Regions from separate parts of the Sphingomonas sp. S-NIH.Pt3_0716 genome, predicted to be linked through region 2. Evidence: riboswitches for the same ligand, from Rfam matches in the RefSeq annotation. Region 2 holds a riboswitch; each other region holds the start of a gene.
The links. A riboswitch is a leader RNA that binds a small molecule or an ion and turns the genes downstream of it on or off. The one in region 2 is predicted to bind cobalamin.
Positions count from the first base shown of each region.

Region 1: another riboswitch for cobalamin. It lies ahead of BRX37_RS05535 (TonB-dependent receptor); the one in region 2 lies ahead of BRX37_RS13840 (cobalamin biosynthesis protein CobG).
Region 3: another riboswitch for cobalamin. It lies ahead of BRX37_RS02055 (TonB-dependent receptor plug domain-containing protein); the one in region 2 lies ahead of BRX37_RS13840 (cobalamin biosynthesis protein CobG).
Region 4: another riboswitch for cobalamin. It lies ahead of cobW (cobalamin biosynthesis protein CobW); the one in region 2 lies ahead of BRX37_RS13840 (cobalamin biosynthesis protein CobG).

Region 1 is NZ_QLJK01000005.1:136,513-140,149, forward strand. Features, by position in the region: gene BRX37_RS05535 (TonB-dependent receptor) at 1-1,682, opposite strand, end outside; cobalamin riboswitch at 1,871-2,112, opposite strand; gene BRX37_RS05540 (RNA polymerase sigma factor) at 2,321-2,833, shown strand; gene BRX37_RS05545 (FecR family protein) at 2,942-3,637, shown strand, end outside.
Region 2 is NZ_QLJK01000015.1:86,339-89,975, reverse strand. Features, by position in the region: gene BRX37_RS13845 (precorrin-8X methylmutase) at 1-141, opposite strand, end outside; gene BRX37_RS13840 (cobalamin biosynthesis protein CobG) at 141-1,451, opposite strand; cobalamin riboswitch at 1,474-1,685, opposite strand; tRNA gene BRX37_RS13835 (tRNA-Gln) at 1,863-1,937, opposite strand; gene BRX37_RS13830 (MarR family winged helix-turn-helix transcriptional regulator) at 2,100-2,609, shown strand; gene BRX37_RS13825 (hypothetical protein) at 2,779-3,102, shown strand; gene BRX37_RS13820 (hypothetical protein) at 3,400-3,637, shown strand, end outside.
Region 3 is NZ_QLJK01000002.1:83,649-87,285, reverse strand. Features, by position in the region: partial or broken gene BRX37_RS02060 (PepSY domain-containing protein) at 1-377, opposite strand, end outside; gene BRX37_RS02055 (TonB-dependent receptor plug domain-containing protein) at 380-2,368, opposite strand; cobalamin riboswitch at 2,559-2,803, opposite strand; gene BRX37_RS02050 (copper resistance protein B) at 2,866-3,637, opposite strand, start outside.
Region 4 is NZ_QLJK01000003.1:112,617-116,253, forward strand. Features, by position in the region: gene fahA (fumarylacetoacetase) at 1-185, shown strand, start outside; gene maiA (maleylacetoacetate isomerase) at 182-826, shown strand; gene BRX37_RS03260 (Rieske (2Fe-2S) protein) at 823-1,200, shown strand; cobalamin riboswitch at 1,231-1,470, shown strand; gene cobW (cobalamin biosynthesis protein CobW) at 1,648-2,700, shown strand; gene cobN (cobaltochelatase subunit CobN) at 2,700-3,637, shown strand, end outside.

The DNA of each region.
Region 1 (3,637 bases), on a different contig from region 2:
TGGCCGACCTGCACAGACACCGTGGGATCATTGGCGGAGCGGGTCAGGATCTTCTTCTTGACGATGCGATAGCCCGACAGCGTGAATTCGCCGCGCCCGTCGAGGAAGGTTGCCTTGGCACCCGCTTCCCATTGCCGCCCGGTGGATACATCGAAGCTGGTTTGTGCCAGCGTCGCGGTGAGGAACGCCGTCACCGGATCGGCGGCCGCGGAATATTGCGCGTAAAGCGAGATCGTGTCCGTGGGATTGTAGACCAGCCCCGCACGCCAACTGGTACTGGGATAGCGCGCGGTGTAGTCGGCGGTCGGATCGAGCGCATCGTGGCGCTCGGTCTTCGGGCGATCGTAGCGCAGGCCCGTCACCAGCGACAGTCGATCCGACAGCGAGAGGCGGCTTTCGCCGAACAGCGCCCATTGCTGCACATCTGTCTTATACTTGTACCGGGTGCCGAAGGCGCCATCCAGAAACGTGCCGGGCGCGTAGTCGTAGGGATCCACCAGGTCGGATCGGGAATTGGGCGAACTGTCGGTGCGCAGCAGCGATCCGCTGTTATACTCTCCGCCCAGGCTCAGGCGGTGGTCCATGCCCAGCAATGTGTGGTCGAAAACCGCGTTGAAGCGGTCGCCCCACTGCTTGGTCTTGTAGAAGATTTCCAGATAGCTCGACCGGCGGATCTGATCGCCGGACCAGGCATAGCCTTCTGCATTGCGCCAGTGCTTGAAGCCGGTGAGGTAATAGGCGACGTTGGTGATCGTCACCCCGTCTGAAGGCGTCCATTCCGCCTTGGCCTGGGTCCAGGCATCGTCGAAGCGCAGCGAGCGGTCGGCGATATTGTAGTTCTTCTTGCGGATTTCGCGCACCAGCTTGCCATCACGCAGCGGCGTGCCGTACCAGATCGTCGGATCTAGATCGGCGCGATCATGCGTCAGGGTCAGCACCAGATCGTCACTGGCCTGGTAGCGCAGCGCGGCCGACAGGGCGAGACTACGGGAGCGTCCGCGCTCCATCCAGCCGTCCGACCGGTTGTAGCTGAGATCTACGCGGTAGGACAGCTTGTCCCCGATCGGCCCGCCGATCCCGCCGGCCGCTGCATATGTATCGAAAGAGCCGCCGCTGAGGCGTAGTTCGCCTTCGAACTCTTCGGTGTTGGGCTTTTTGCGCACAACGTTGATGGCGCCGCCGATGCCGCCTTCGCCATAGAGCACGGACGCAGCGCCGCGCAGCACCTCGATGCGCTCGGCCATCCAGGGATCGGCGGGGAAGGTCTGCGTGGTCGTCGTATAGACCCGCATGCCGTCATAGAGCTGCATCACCGAAGTGTAGCCGGTGAACCCGCGTGAACTCAGCGAATAGCCGAATGCCGAGGAATTGTTGATCAGGCCCGGCGCGCGCGCAGCGGCGGCCACGACGGTGCGATCGCCAAGGCTGCGGATCATCTCCTTGGTGATGACATCGACGCTTGCGGGCGTCTGCATAGGCGTCAGGCCAAGGCGGCTGGAGGCATCGGCCTGCTGGCCAAGCTGCAGGACGCCGGCCTTGCGCGCCGTGACGACGATGTTCTCCGTGCCATCGGGCGCGGCGCCGGCGGTCTCCTGAGCATGCGTTGCGGTGACACTTGCCGCCAGTGCGCAACATGATGCGCCGGAACGGATCAGGCCGGAAAGAAGCGATCGTGTATTCATGTGTAACCCCCGTTGCGTTTTCCAGTCGAACGGACAGGTTCCCGCGCAGGAGGACGTCCCCTCGCACGGGCGCAGCGGTGGAGACCGGGCGCAAACGAGCGACCGGCGGAACCCACCGTTGCGGCCTGGCCGCAAGTTCGTCGCTCAGACGGAGTACACCGTGCCGCGGCCATCCCCTGGACCAAGGCAAGAGCGACCGGACGCTGGTAGGTCTCCTGGCTCACGGGTCATCGCACGATGCACGGCCTTCCCAGGCCTCGCAGGAGTTAGCGTCCGGCCCAGTGGCTGCGACAGGCATCCTTGGCCTGCCGCGATATGCATCGCGCTATCCGCTTACAGTTGCAGGGACAGCCTCGGCTTCAGGGGCAGTGCCCCTCCACCGCGTTCCCTTTTAAGCCTCTTTCGAAGCACCAACGCGATCTTGCCCCCCGTTAGGGGACGAGCTGGGAACTATGGGCTATCGAATAGGATAGCAAGAAATTCGTGGAATGTGGAATTTGGTCATGCCTCGATGGCCGGTATGCGGCTGTCCCTGACGCTCAGGTGCTGAACACACCGCCCCGTTAGCAGTCATGAACAAGCGGCACATGAGTTGTTGCGAACGATTATCAATGCACGTAATGCGTCGGCAGATAGCGATGCTCAACAACGCCGCCGCCCTTACGCGCCTGCTCCTGCAAGAGCGCACGTCGCTCCTGCGACTTGTCGAAAGCATATTGCGCGATCGGCCGGCAGCGGAAGACGTCACGCAAAGCCTCTGGTTCAAGGTGCAGCGTATCGAGGATGATCCGCCAATCCTGAACAAGCGGGCCTATCTGTTCAGGCTGGCAGCCAATCTTGCGAAGGATCGCATCAGGGCGGACGGCAGATATGCTGCCCTGTTCCACGCCGCCGATACACTCCCCGAGGAAATCCCGGCCGACATGGTTGGAGCCGATACCGAACTGTCCGATCGCCAGCGTCTGGCCGTGACGATGGCCGCGATCGACGAACTCCCCGCGCGAACCAGAGAAATCTTCATCCTGCGCAAATTTGACGAACTTACTCTGGACGACATTGCGCATCGGATAGGGATTTCCCGCAGCATGGTCGTCCGACATCTCCAGCAGGCCTTGCGACATTGCATGACCCGTCTAGGGGAAAGTGAATGAGGCGATTTGTTGGCTTGCGGAGTGTCCGGATGCCGCTTTCGAACGTCAATGATTATGGAGAGTGTGAAATTTCCATGGTTGAGGCGGGAGAAGCGATCGGAATGCACTATGGGCGCTGACGACGATGCTCCGGATCCGATCGAGGATGCCGCGATGCGCTGGGCGATCGAACAGGATGCCGGCCTGAGCGATGATGGCATTGCGGCCCTGGAACAATGGCTGGGCAGCGATCCCCGTCACCCGCCGGCCTTTGAAAAGGCCCGTGCGGCGTGGCGCTTCATGGGGCATCCGGCCATTCGTTCGGAAGTGACGCAGCGCAGGCTCAGCGAGCCGCCATTGCCGGGCTATCCGCCGGTCGGCCGACCGGAAGGCAAAAGAAAATGGATTGCGCCCGCCGTCGCGGCCAGCGTCGCCCTCCTTGTCGCGGGCGCGATCGGGGACTGGCCGACAGCGCTGCGGTCCGATGCGATGACGGCGACGGGCGAACAGCGCACCATGACCCTAGCCGATGGATCGCAGGTCCAGCTCAATACCGACAGCGCCATATCCATCGATTACCAGCCGGATCGCCGGATCGTGCATGTGCTGAAAGGCGAAGCCGCCTTTTCGGTGGCGCGCGATCCCCGGCGCCCATTCTCGGTCGAAGCGAAAGGCGGATCGACCACGGCGCTGGGCACGCGGTTCATCGTCGATCGTCATGCCGACAGGACGCAGGTTACCGTTACCCTGCATAGCGTTCGCGTGGCAGCGCCGGGCGCCGCGGCCTCCATCGCGATCGTGAAAGAAGGGCAGTCCGTCAGATAT
Region 2 (3,637 bases):
CACCATGCCCGCGGCATGAATCATGCGCACGGCGACCGGCTCCTCCTCGGCAGCAAAGCGCCCGAGGTCGGCTTCGGCGCGGATGGTGGCGAAGGACTGGCGATAGATTGCCGCGCCATCCCTCTCATAATCATGGGGCATCAACAGGCTCCGAAATGGGCAAGAAGGTCGGTGGCGGTGAGGTCAGGACGGTCGGGCGCCGATCCTGCGCGGGCATGGAAGGCAAGGTCATAGCGCCTGTCCCGCCCCGTCAGCACGATGTCGGCCGGCATCGAACAGGCACAGCCCTTGGCGCAGCCGGAGACATGAAGGCGGCCCGCCACATGTGGGGCCAACTGGCGGGCGAGGCTGCGCGTCTCCACGCTCGCCTGCGGACAGGCAGGCGCGCCAGGGCAGGTGTCGAGATGGTTCGTCGGGGCGGCAGCGTCGGCGCACAGACCGGGCAGCTGCCCTTCGGCCAGTAGCATGCGCCACGGGGTCAGCCGCATGGCCGGCGCGTCGAGAAGATGCCGCGCGTCGATCCGGCCGAAGGGAAGACCATAGGCCATGCCGCCATCCCATGCGCCGGGGACCAGTCGCGGGCGTGGCGACGCCGCCTCTGTCGTGCCCGTTGCCCAATCCGGCAGGGGCGCATCATGCCGGGCCATGCGCCCCGCGCGCGCGCCGTCGCTCTCCACGAACCATCGGGCGAGCGCGAGCAGCTCATCCACTTCGCCGCCGCTATCCACCGGCACGCCTTGTGCCCGCCCCTCCGCACGTAAGATCAGGCCGCCATCGCGCGCCCGTTCGATGCGAAAATCCCCCGCTTCGCCGGGCAGGAGCGGCGCGGCGCCGGCATCGATCACGAAGCCCATCTTGCCCGGCAAGTCCGGTAGTTCGTCCAGGCGATCGAGCAACTGACTGGCGATGCGATGGCTGTCGTCGCCTTCGCGCCAGTCCGGCGCGACCATCATCATGCGCGCGCCCTCGCGCCGGGCATCGCGGTCCACCAGGCCAAGGTCGAGCAGCCGGTCGAGCAAGGGGCGCCAGCTTTCGTCGCGCACGCCGCGGATCTGGAGGTTCGCGCGCCGGGTCATGTCGATCAGGCCGTTGCCATGGGCGATCGCCGCTTCGCCCAGCGCCGCCATATCGTCGGCCGAAAGACGGCTAAGGCGCGGCTTCACGCGCACGATCAGCCCGTCGCCCGCCGACATCGGGCGCCAGGCATCGGGACACCAGCCCCGAACGGCCGGCCCGTGGGCTACCGCATGGTTCGCGGTCGCCCTATCCCTGCCCGCGCCGGTCTGGCTCACAGGCAAATCCTCCGCGCGCCGGGACGCAACCAGGCGGGGCTTGCCGGCATCGCCGGTCGGCGCGAGGCGGCAGGCAGGCGCGACAGGCGCCCGACACCACGCGGCCGTGCAGCCCCAGCCACACGCTTCGCCGCCCAGACGGAAGAGAGACCGTGCCATGACCAATCCCTGGGTCAGGACAAGAGCGACCGAAACGCCGGCAGGTCTCCTGGCTCGCGGGTCGTTGCGGGATGCACGCCTTCCCGGACGCCCTGTCCAGTGGCTGCCCTCATGGGCTCGTGCATCGCGCTATCCGCTTACAGTTGCAGGGACAGCCACGGAATAAGGGGCCAGGCCCCCGCACCGCATTCCCGATTAAGTTCCTTGCGGAACACCGGCGTCAGTTATGCAATGCGCCAGCATGAACCGGCGCATCGATGATGCCCTAGTCGAAACATCGGGCTTCGCCAAGACGCGGAATGGGTATCGGCAGTCCCGCTGCCGGCTCGACGCCCAAGGCATACCGACGGAAGATGCCGAAACGGAAACCGGAAGCAAGGAAAGCGACGCGGCGTCGGATACCGAAAATTATGGCTGGGGCGGCAGGATTCGAACCTGCGCATGGCGGCATCAAAAGCCGCTGCCTTACCGCTTGGCGACGCCCCAGCAATGCGCCGATCCAAGTCAGCGCGGGACCGCCATATAGCGGCTGATGCACGAAAGAAAAGCCCTCCTGACGATGGACTTCGCCTTTCCCTTTCCTTCCCGCCCAACCCATCTTAGGGATCAACGCCACGCCCCCTCCCCTCCAGCCGGAAACCCGCGCCGATGTCCGTCCAAGCCCCCTCGCCCAGCCAGATCGCACCGGCCTCGCCGCTGTTCCTGCGCGAGGACGAAATCCGGCGCGGCATCGAGATGCTCTATTTCGGCTATTCCGCGCTCACCCGCTCGATCGACGAGGGGCTGGCGGCGCAGGGCCTGGGCCGCGCCCATCACCGCGCCCTTTATTTCATCTCGCGCCAGCCTGACCTGACGGTGAAGGATCTGTTGCGCCTGCTGGCGATCACCAAGCAATCGCTCGGCCGGGTGCTCAATGACCTGATCGAGCGCGGCTATATCGAGACCCGGCCCGGCAGCAGCGACCGGCGGCAGAAACTGCTGCGCCTCAGCCCCGCCGGCCGCGCGCTGGAGGCCGAGCTTTTCCGCGCGCTGCGCGAGAAGATGGCGGCCGCCTATGCCCAGGCCGGACAGGGTTCCGTCACCGGTTTCTGGCGGGTGATGGAGGGTCTGATCCCCGATGCCGACCGGTCGATGGTGTTCGGCCTCAGCGGCGGCTGATCGCGAAACCACGCAACCTTATGGCCGCTGCCGCGCTTTTAGGAGCGTCGTGCGGAAAAGTGGGAACCGGTTTTCCGCTTGAAACGATGCGACAACAAGGAATTTGGCAGCGCCGCGTCAGATATGATGCGGCGCTGCCCAAGCCTTGCCAACGCAATGAGGAGACATCATGCGCGCACCCCTTCTGGCCATCACGGCCCTGTCCGCCCTGGGCCTGAGCCTGTCCGCCTGCTCGGAAAAGGCGTCGGACAATCTGGAAAATGCCGGCTCCGCGATCGGCAATGACGTCAGCAACGCCGTCGACGATGCCGGCGCCAAGATCGACAACGGCCTCGACCGCGCGGGCGCCGCGATCGACAATGGCGCGGACCGGATCGGCGCCGCGACCGACCGGGCGGCCGACGACGCCAAGCGCGAGGGCAAGGAAGCCAAGCAGGATGTCGGCGCCTCGCTGGAGCAGGCCGGCAAGGACCTGCGCAACGACAGCCATTGAGACGTGCCGGGCCTCCCCATGGGGAGGCCCGGCCTCGGGCCGCGAGGCTATATCCGGGCGGCCTGGACGCGACTGGAAGTGGCTATTTCCCTCTTCGTCATCCCGGCCCCTTCGACAGGCTCAGGACAGGCTTGATCCGGGATCGCTTCAGCGCTCCCCATCCGCCGTAGCCCAGAATGGGTTCTGACTTTCGTCAGGGTGACGGATGTGGAAATTGTCGGAATTCGACCACTTGCGGCCGCAAACGGAACGCCATAGATTTATCGAATGCGGACATTCCTAGCGATTGCAACACTCTTGCTTCTGCCGGCATGTGATGCTTGGCCGACCATTGTAGATAATCACGCTTCAAGGCCCATCTCTGTTCAATATCTTCATCAGGACTATGATTATTGGTCCGCGCCATTTCCCATCAGGGCTGGTCGAGCAATGCCGTTTGCTCAAGCGCACTGGATTCAGGAAATTAAGGGCATCAAAATTAAGGATGGCAGGCTCAATTATAGCTGGTCCAAAGTGGAAATTGATCGCCTCGCAC
Region 3 (3,637 bases), on a different contig from region 2:
CCGAATTCGCGCGCGACCCTGTGGATATTTTGCGGATCGACCTGCTCGACCGGTTTCCCCGACGCCCAGTCATGGGTGCCGGCGGAGACCCGCATCTGCGGGATGGTGCGCGTCGGATCGAGCGCGGGCGTCACCCGCAATACGGGCCGCCCCGCCATCATCTCGATCCGGGCGGCGGACAGCATCATGGTGTCGGGCAATGTCCCCGCCTGCCCCGGCGACAGCGTGAGGGGCGTGAGCCCCCCAAGCTGCGCGGCCGGTGTCAGGCGCGGATAGTCGACATAGAGCATCACGAAGCCGGACAGGCACCACAGCGTCATGACAGCGCCGATGATGATGCCCAGCCAGCGATGCAGCAGCAGGACCGGCCGCAACATGGTCAGAAGCTCAGACCATAGCTGACCCGCAGCGTGCGCGGCACGCCCCGGTAGAAGTAGAGGAAGCGGCTGTTGCTGCCGTCCAGTACTCCTGCATCGCTGACCGCCGAACGATAGCCGGTGGAGGCGTAGTCGCGGTCGAACAGATTCTCGACATTGATGCCGAACCGGTTGCGCCGCGCCTGATCCAGCCACAGATGCGCGCCCGCATCGACCACGGCATAATTGCCATAGTTCATCCGGCCAAAACCCGATGCGGTCGACCAGACATCGCCCACCCAATTGGCCGACAGATTGGCGCCGAAGCGGCCGGTCTGCGGCGCATAGACGATCGCGGCGCGACCATATTGTTCCGGGTTGCGATCGCGCTGCACCGAACTGCCCTGATTGCGAACACGCGAATATGTGTAGCTGGCAGACAGACCCCAGCCGCCGCTCAGGTCCGCATTCAACTCCAGCTCGGCGCCCTTGGCCCGCACCTTGTCGCTGACGTTGATATAGGTGCCTTCCGGAAAGGCCGGATCATCATAGGTCGTGTCGATCAGGTCGGTGATGCGCCGGTTGAAATAGGTCGCTTTCCAGCGGATCGCACCGCCGGCCAGCGCACCGCCCAGCGCGGCGTTGAGGTTCAGGCTTTCCTCGGGCTTCAGGTTCGGGTTGCCGACCTCACAGCAGGGATCATTGCCATAAAGCTGCGAGGCGTCGGGCAGCACGAAGGAGGTGCCGCCATTGGCCTCCACGAACAGCGTGTCGCTGACATCATAGCGACCCGAGACGTTCCAGATCGTCTTTTCCGATCCCTTCGCCTTGTTGTAGCGCAGGCCCGCCGCGATCCGCGCCTTGCTCGACAATTCGTCATTGGTACGCAGCTGGAAGATGCCGGCATGGACCTGTTCGTCGGTCGGCGCGATCAGCAGGACGTCGTCGCGGCCATTGAAGCTCTGGAAATCATAGCCGATCAGCGTGTCGATGCCGCGCAGCATGTTGAGCTGCACCACCGCGCTGCCACCATAATCCTGATAGCCCCAGAAGGTGCCGGCCGGATAGATGACCTGCGGCGGGCCGGCTGGAATGGGATTGCGGATCTGGACATAGGCGGTCTTCCAGTCGTGGAAATAGCCCTTGAGGAAGAATTGGACGCCATCCTCGCCAGTATAGTCGAGGCGCAGGCTGGCGATTTCCTCATTGCGGTCGTTGCGGCTTTCCTTGGTCCGGGTCGCGCTGATATTGTCGAGATCGGCCTTGGTATGCTGGTAGAGGGCGTTGAGGCGCAGGTCCGGCGCGATATCATATTGATATTTGATGCCCGCCGACCAGAGATCATAGCCGCGCGCGCGATCGGTGGCGCTGGGCTGCATCACATCATAGGGGCGATAGCCCTCCGACTGGCTGCGATTGGCCCAGACCACGAAGCGATGCTGGCCAATCGCGCCGCGCAGATAGCCATCCAGGCTGGTGCCGGCAAAGCTGTCGAGGCTGGCATTGACCTGGCCGCCCAGATCGTCGCTGAAATCGCGGGTGACGACATTGATCACGCCGGCCGCCGCCTGGGTGCCGTAGAACAGGCTTTCGCCGCCTTTCAGCACCTCGATCCGCTCGATCATGCTGGCGGCCATGGTGTCATTGGGCGACGTGCCGCCATAGAGGCGGTTGTTGAGGCGGATGCCGTCCATCGTCCACAGCACATCCTTGGTGCGCGATCCCTGCAGCGCGATGTCGACATAGCTGAACGGCCCGGACTGCGACCGGATGAACAGGCCCGGCACCGCTTCGAGCGCGCGGGCGGTGTCGATCGCGGCGGCATCGCGGATCTGCGTGTCGGTGACGATCTCGATCGCATGGCCATAGCGCGACAGTTGCTGCGGCAGCGTCTCTTCCAGGCTGGTGCCGGTGACGACGATGCTGTCACCCTCTCCTTCATCGGCCAGAGCCGGCGATGCAAAGGCGAGCGAAAGGGCCAAGGCGGCCCGCGAAACGACATTGGACTTCATATATTCCCCCATCCGGCGCCGCGTTCGACGGGCGGGGGCAACCTTCACGAGCGGCACGCGCGCGAACGTCCGACACACGCGCCGGCCGGGCGCCCATGGGCAACCGACGCGCGTCGTCGCAGCGGCCCCAGCCGCTCGTTCGTCGCTCAGACGGAAGTTACCGTGCCGCGGCCATCCCCTGGACCAAGGCAAGAGCGACCAGACGCCGGCAGGTCTCCTGGCTCACGGGTCATCGCTTGATGCACGGCCTTCCCAGGCCTCGCAGGATTTAGCGTCCGGCCCAGTGGCTGGCGGATCGGTCATTCTGCCGTCCGCACATATGCATCGCGCTCACCGCTTACAGTTGCAGGGACAGCTGCGGATTTGGACAGTCACCCGTCCGCACCGCATTCCCTATTAAGCCCCTTTCGGGACACCGGCGCGATCATGATCCCATGCCGTGCGGCGCGGGATCGGCGGGATCGATAATCGAATATCGGGCGGGCTGCAAGCGCCTCTCAGAACCAGGCGCGCAGGCCGATCACCAGGCTGGTGGCCGACGGCTTATCGCCGGCGGCACGGGCATAATCGGCCGTATCGCCCAGCTTGCGTTCCCAATTGACGCCGACATAGGGCGCAAATTCGCGGGCGATCTCGTAGCGCAGCCGCAGCCCCATCTCGATATCGGACGGGCCGGCGCCGATCCCCAGTTCGGGCACGGCCTGCGCCGCCAGATTGAACTCGGCAGCGGGCTGCAGGATCAGCCGCTGGGTGATGCGCTGGTCATAGCTCGCCTCCAGCCGCAGATGGGCGTCGCCCCTGGTCGACAGGAAGGCTTCGGCCCCGACCTCGAACCAGTAGGGCGCCAGGCCGTCGATGCCGATCACCGCATAGCTGCGGTCCGGCCCTTCGCCGAAATCCTGCCGCACGCCCGCCTGCAGGTTGAACCAGGGGTCGATCGCCCGGCTGTAGAGCGCCTGAACCTCGGCCCGTTCGAGCGATCCGCCGAACCTCCCCTCGCCCTCGCTCTTCACGGCGAAGCGGTCGATGTCTCCGCCGATCCAGCCCTCGCCCTCCCAGGCATAGCCGTCCGCGCCCTTGCCGGCGCGATATTCCAGCCGATCGAGCATCCATTGCGAATAGGTCATGCCGCCCCCTTCCGCGATCATCGCCGCGCGGGCGCGGGCCATGGCAGCGGGGTCATAGAGCGCGTCGGCGGCATGATCGGTCGGCACCGGCGGCGGCGTGCCTTGGGGAATGGCGGCATCGGTAGCCGGCGCCATTGGATTC
Region 4 (3,637 bases), on a different contig from region 2:
AGGGCTATGGCAGCCTGATGGAAATCAGCAGTGGCGGCCGCGAGCCGATCAGCCTGCCATCGGGCGAGACGCGCTGCTTCCTGGAGGATGGCGACGAGGTGACATTACGCGCCACCGCGTCCGCCCCCGGCCATGTGTCGATCGGCTTTGGCGAATGCCGCGCGATGATCGTGCCGGCGCGATGAGCGACCTTATCCTTCATGGCTATTGGCGGTCGAGCGCGAGCTATCGCGTGCGGATCGCCCTTGGCCTGAAGGGCATCGACTATACACAGGTCACCCATGATCTGCGCAGCGGCGCGCAGCGCGCGCCCGATTATCGGGCGCTGGCGCCGCAGGGGCTGGTGCCCGCGCTGGTCGATGGCGACAGCGTGCTGACGCAGAGCGGCGCGATCCTGGAATGGATCGAGGCGCGCTGGCCGCAGCCGCCCTTGCTGCCCGCCGATCCCGGCGATGCCGCGATCGTCCGTGCCATGGCCGGCATCATTGCCTGCGACATTCATCCACTCGGCAATCTGCGCGTGTTGCAGGCGCTGCGGCAGGATTTTGGTGCCAGCGAGGATCAGGTCCGCGCCTGGATCGCCCGCTGGACCGGCGAGGGGCTGGCCGCGCTCGAAACATTGGTCGCGCGCCATGGTGGCACCCATGCCTTCGGCGACGCGCCCAGCTTCGCCGACTGCCATATCGTGCCCCAACTCTACAATGCCCGGCGCTTCGGCGTCGACCTGACGCCCTTTCCGCGGCTGTGCGCCGTGGACGCGGCGGCATGCGCGCTCCCCGCCTTTGCCGCCGCGCACCCCGATCGCCAGCCCGACGCGGACGCATGAGCGACGCCGACACGCGCCTGTTCGCGACGCCGGCGGGCGTGCGCCTGTGCCCGATCGACCAGATTGCCGACGGCAAGGCACGCAATTTCGTGCTGCAGATGCGCGCCGGCCGCTTCCATGGCTTTGCCGTGCGGGATGGTGACCAGGTCAGCGGCTTTGTCGATCAATGCCCCCATGCCTGCCTGCCGTTGGCGCAGCAGCTGGACGATTATCTGACCCCGGATGGCAGCCATATAAGATGCAGCTGGCACGGGGCCCTGTTTCGCCGCGACGATGGCGTCTGCGTCGGTGGGCCATGCGTCGGCCAGCGCATCGCGCCCTGGCCGCTCAGCATCGCCGATGGCTGGATTGTCACCGCTGCCCAAAGCGACTAGGAACCGGCCCAGGGACGGCGCTTCGCATCGTCCCGACATGATCGCGCCGGTGCCCCCACGGGGGCTTAAAATGGGAAGGCGGTGCGGATGCCATGGCATCCAAGTCCGCAGCTGTCCCTGCAACTGTGAGCGGCGAGCGTGATGAACAGCGCCCTCCCCAGCCGGGAGGGCAGCCACTGGGCCGGACGCTAAATCTTGCGAGGCCTGGGAAGGCCGTTCCTCCCGCTATGACCCGCAAGCCAGGAGACCTGCCGGCGTTTAGGTCGCTCTTGCTTTGGTCCAGGGGATGGCCGGGGCACGGTGTTCCGTCTGAGCGACAGGTTGGCGGCTGGAGCCGCGCGGTCACGCATCTGCGGGCGAACAAGCGCCCGTCCGCGATGCCGGCCGGCCGTGCGTGCGCGCCCGGTTCGCTCCCGCCCCGGTTGCTCCGGCGCGCGAGTATTTGTCATGGCCAACACTGCATCTGCCAAGATTCCGACCACCGTCATCACCGGCTTCCTGGGCGCGGGCAAGACCACGCTGATCCGCCATCTGCTGGAAAATGCGAAGGGGCGCCGCCTCGCCCTCATCATCAACGAATTTGGCGATGTCGGCGTCGACGGCGAACTGGTGAAGGGCTGCAACGACGCCGCCTGCCCCGAAGAGGATATTGTCGAACTGGCCAATGGCTGCATCTGCTGCACCGTGGCCGACGATTTCCTGCCGACCATGACCGCGCTGCTCGACCGGCCGAGCCCGCCCGACCATATCATCATCGAAACCTCGGGGCTGGCCCTGCCCAAGCCGCTGGTCAAGGCGTTCCAGTGGCCCGACATCCGCACCCGCGCCACGGTGGACGGCGTCGTCGCGCTGATCGACGCCGATGCGGTCGCCGCCGGCCGTTTTGCCACGGACGAGGCCGCTCTGGCCGCAGCGCGCGCCGCCGACCCCAATCTGGACCATGACAGCCCGTTGGAGGAATTGTTCGAGGATCAGCTCGCCTGCGCCGACATGGTGGTGCTGAACAAGAGCGACCTGGTCGATGCCGACACGCTGGCCGCGGTCGAGGCGCAGGTCGATGCCGAAACGCGGCCCGGCGTGAAGATCGTCCGCGCTGCCCATGGTGCGGTCGATATCGGCGCGCTGCTGGGCATCGTCGCGGCGGCGGAGGATGATCTCGACGCCCGGCCCTCGCACCATGAGGCGGAGGGCGAGGATCATGACCATGATGATTTCGACAGCTTCGTCGTCGGCGGCGATGCCGTTGTCGATCCCGACACGCTGGTGGAGGCGCTGTCCGCGCTGATCGCCACCCATGACGTGCTGCGCGTCAAGGGCATGGTCGCGGTCGCGGGCAAGCCGATGCGCCTCGTCGTGCAGGCGGTCGGCCCGCGCATCCAGCATTTCTTCGACCGCCCCTGGCAGCCGCAGGAAGCGCGCCGCACCCAGTTGGTGGTGATCGGCCAGAAGGGGCTGGACCGCGCCGCTATCGAGGCCGACATCCAGGCCGTGCTCGGCTGATGCATCTCCTGTCCGCCACGCCGGGAACGATCAGCGACGGCGAGGAGGCGATCGACCTCGACCAGCCGCCCGGCGACATCGTCATCCTGACCGTGGCGGACAGCGACCTGGCCTGTTTCGCCGCCGCCGCCGCGCGCCTGCCCGATGATGCGCCGAGCGTGCGGCTGGCCAATCTGCTACAGCTCAAACATCCCTATTCGGTTGATCTCTATGTCGAGAAGGTGATCGCCAAGGCGCGCTTCGTCTGCGTCATCCTGCTCGGCGGCAAGAGCTACTGGCCCTATGGCGTGGACGAGATTGCGCAGGTCGCGCGCGAACGCGGCATCGCCTTCGCCGCGATCGCCGACGGGCGCGAGGGCGATCCCGCGCTGGATCTGGCTTCCACCGTGCCGGCGGCGATGCGCGAGCAGCTGCGCGACTATCTGCGCCAGGGCGGCACCGCCAATGCGCTCTCCTTCCTGCGCTGCGCCGCGCGGCTGACCGGCGCGGATGCGGGCGAGCCCGACCATCCGCTGCCGATCGCCGACGCAGGCCTGTACCTGCCCGGCCATGACCGGCCGGGCGTGGCCGAATTGCGCGCAACCTGGGTCGAGGGGCGGCCGGTGGCGCTGCTGATCTTCTATCGCGCGCTGGTGGTGGCCGGCACGCTGAGCGCGGTCGATGCGATGGTCGCGGCGCTTGGCGCGCGCGGCTTCAATGTCGCCGCCGTGCATGTCCGCGCGCTACGCGAGCCGTTCGTGCGCGACTGGCTCGGCGGGCTGCTGGCCGACATCGCGCCCGACATCATCGTCAATGCGACCAGCTTCGCCGCCTCCTCTTCGTCCGAGCCGCGCGTGCCGGGCATATTGGAACAGGCCGACTGCCCGATCCTGCAGACCGCCTTTGCCGGGGTCGAGGAAGGCAGCTGGCGCGGGTCCGCCCGTGGCCTTGGCCCGCG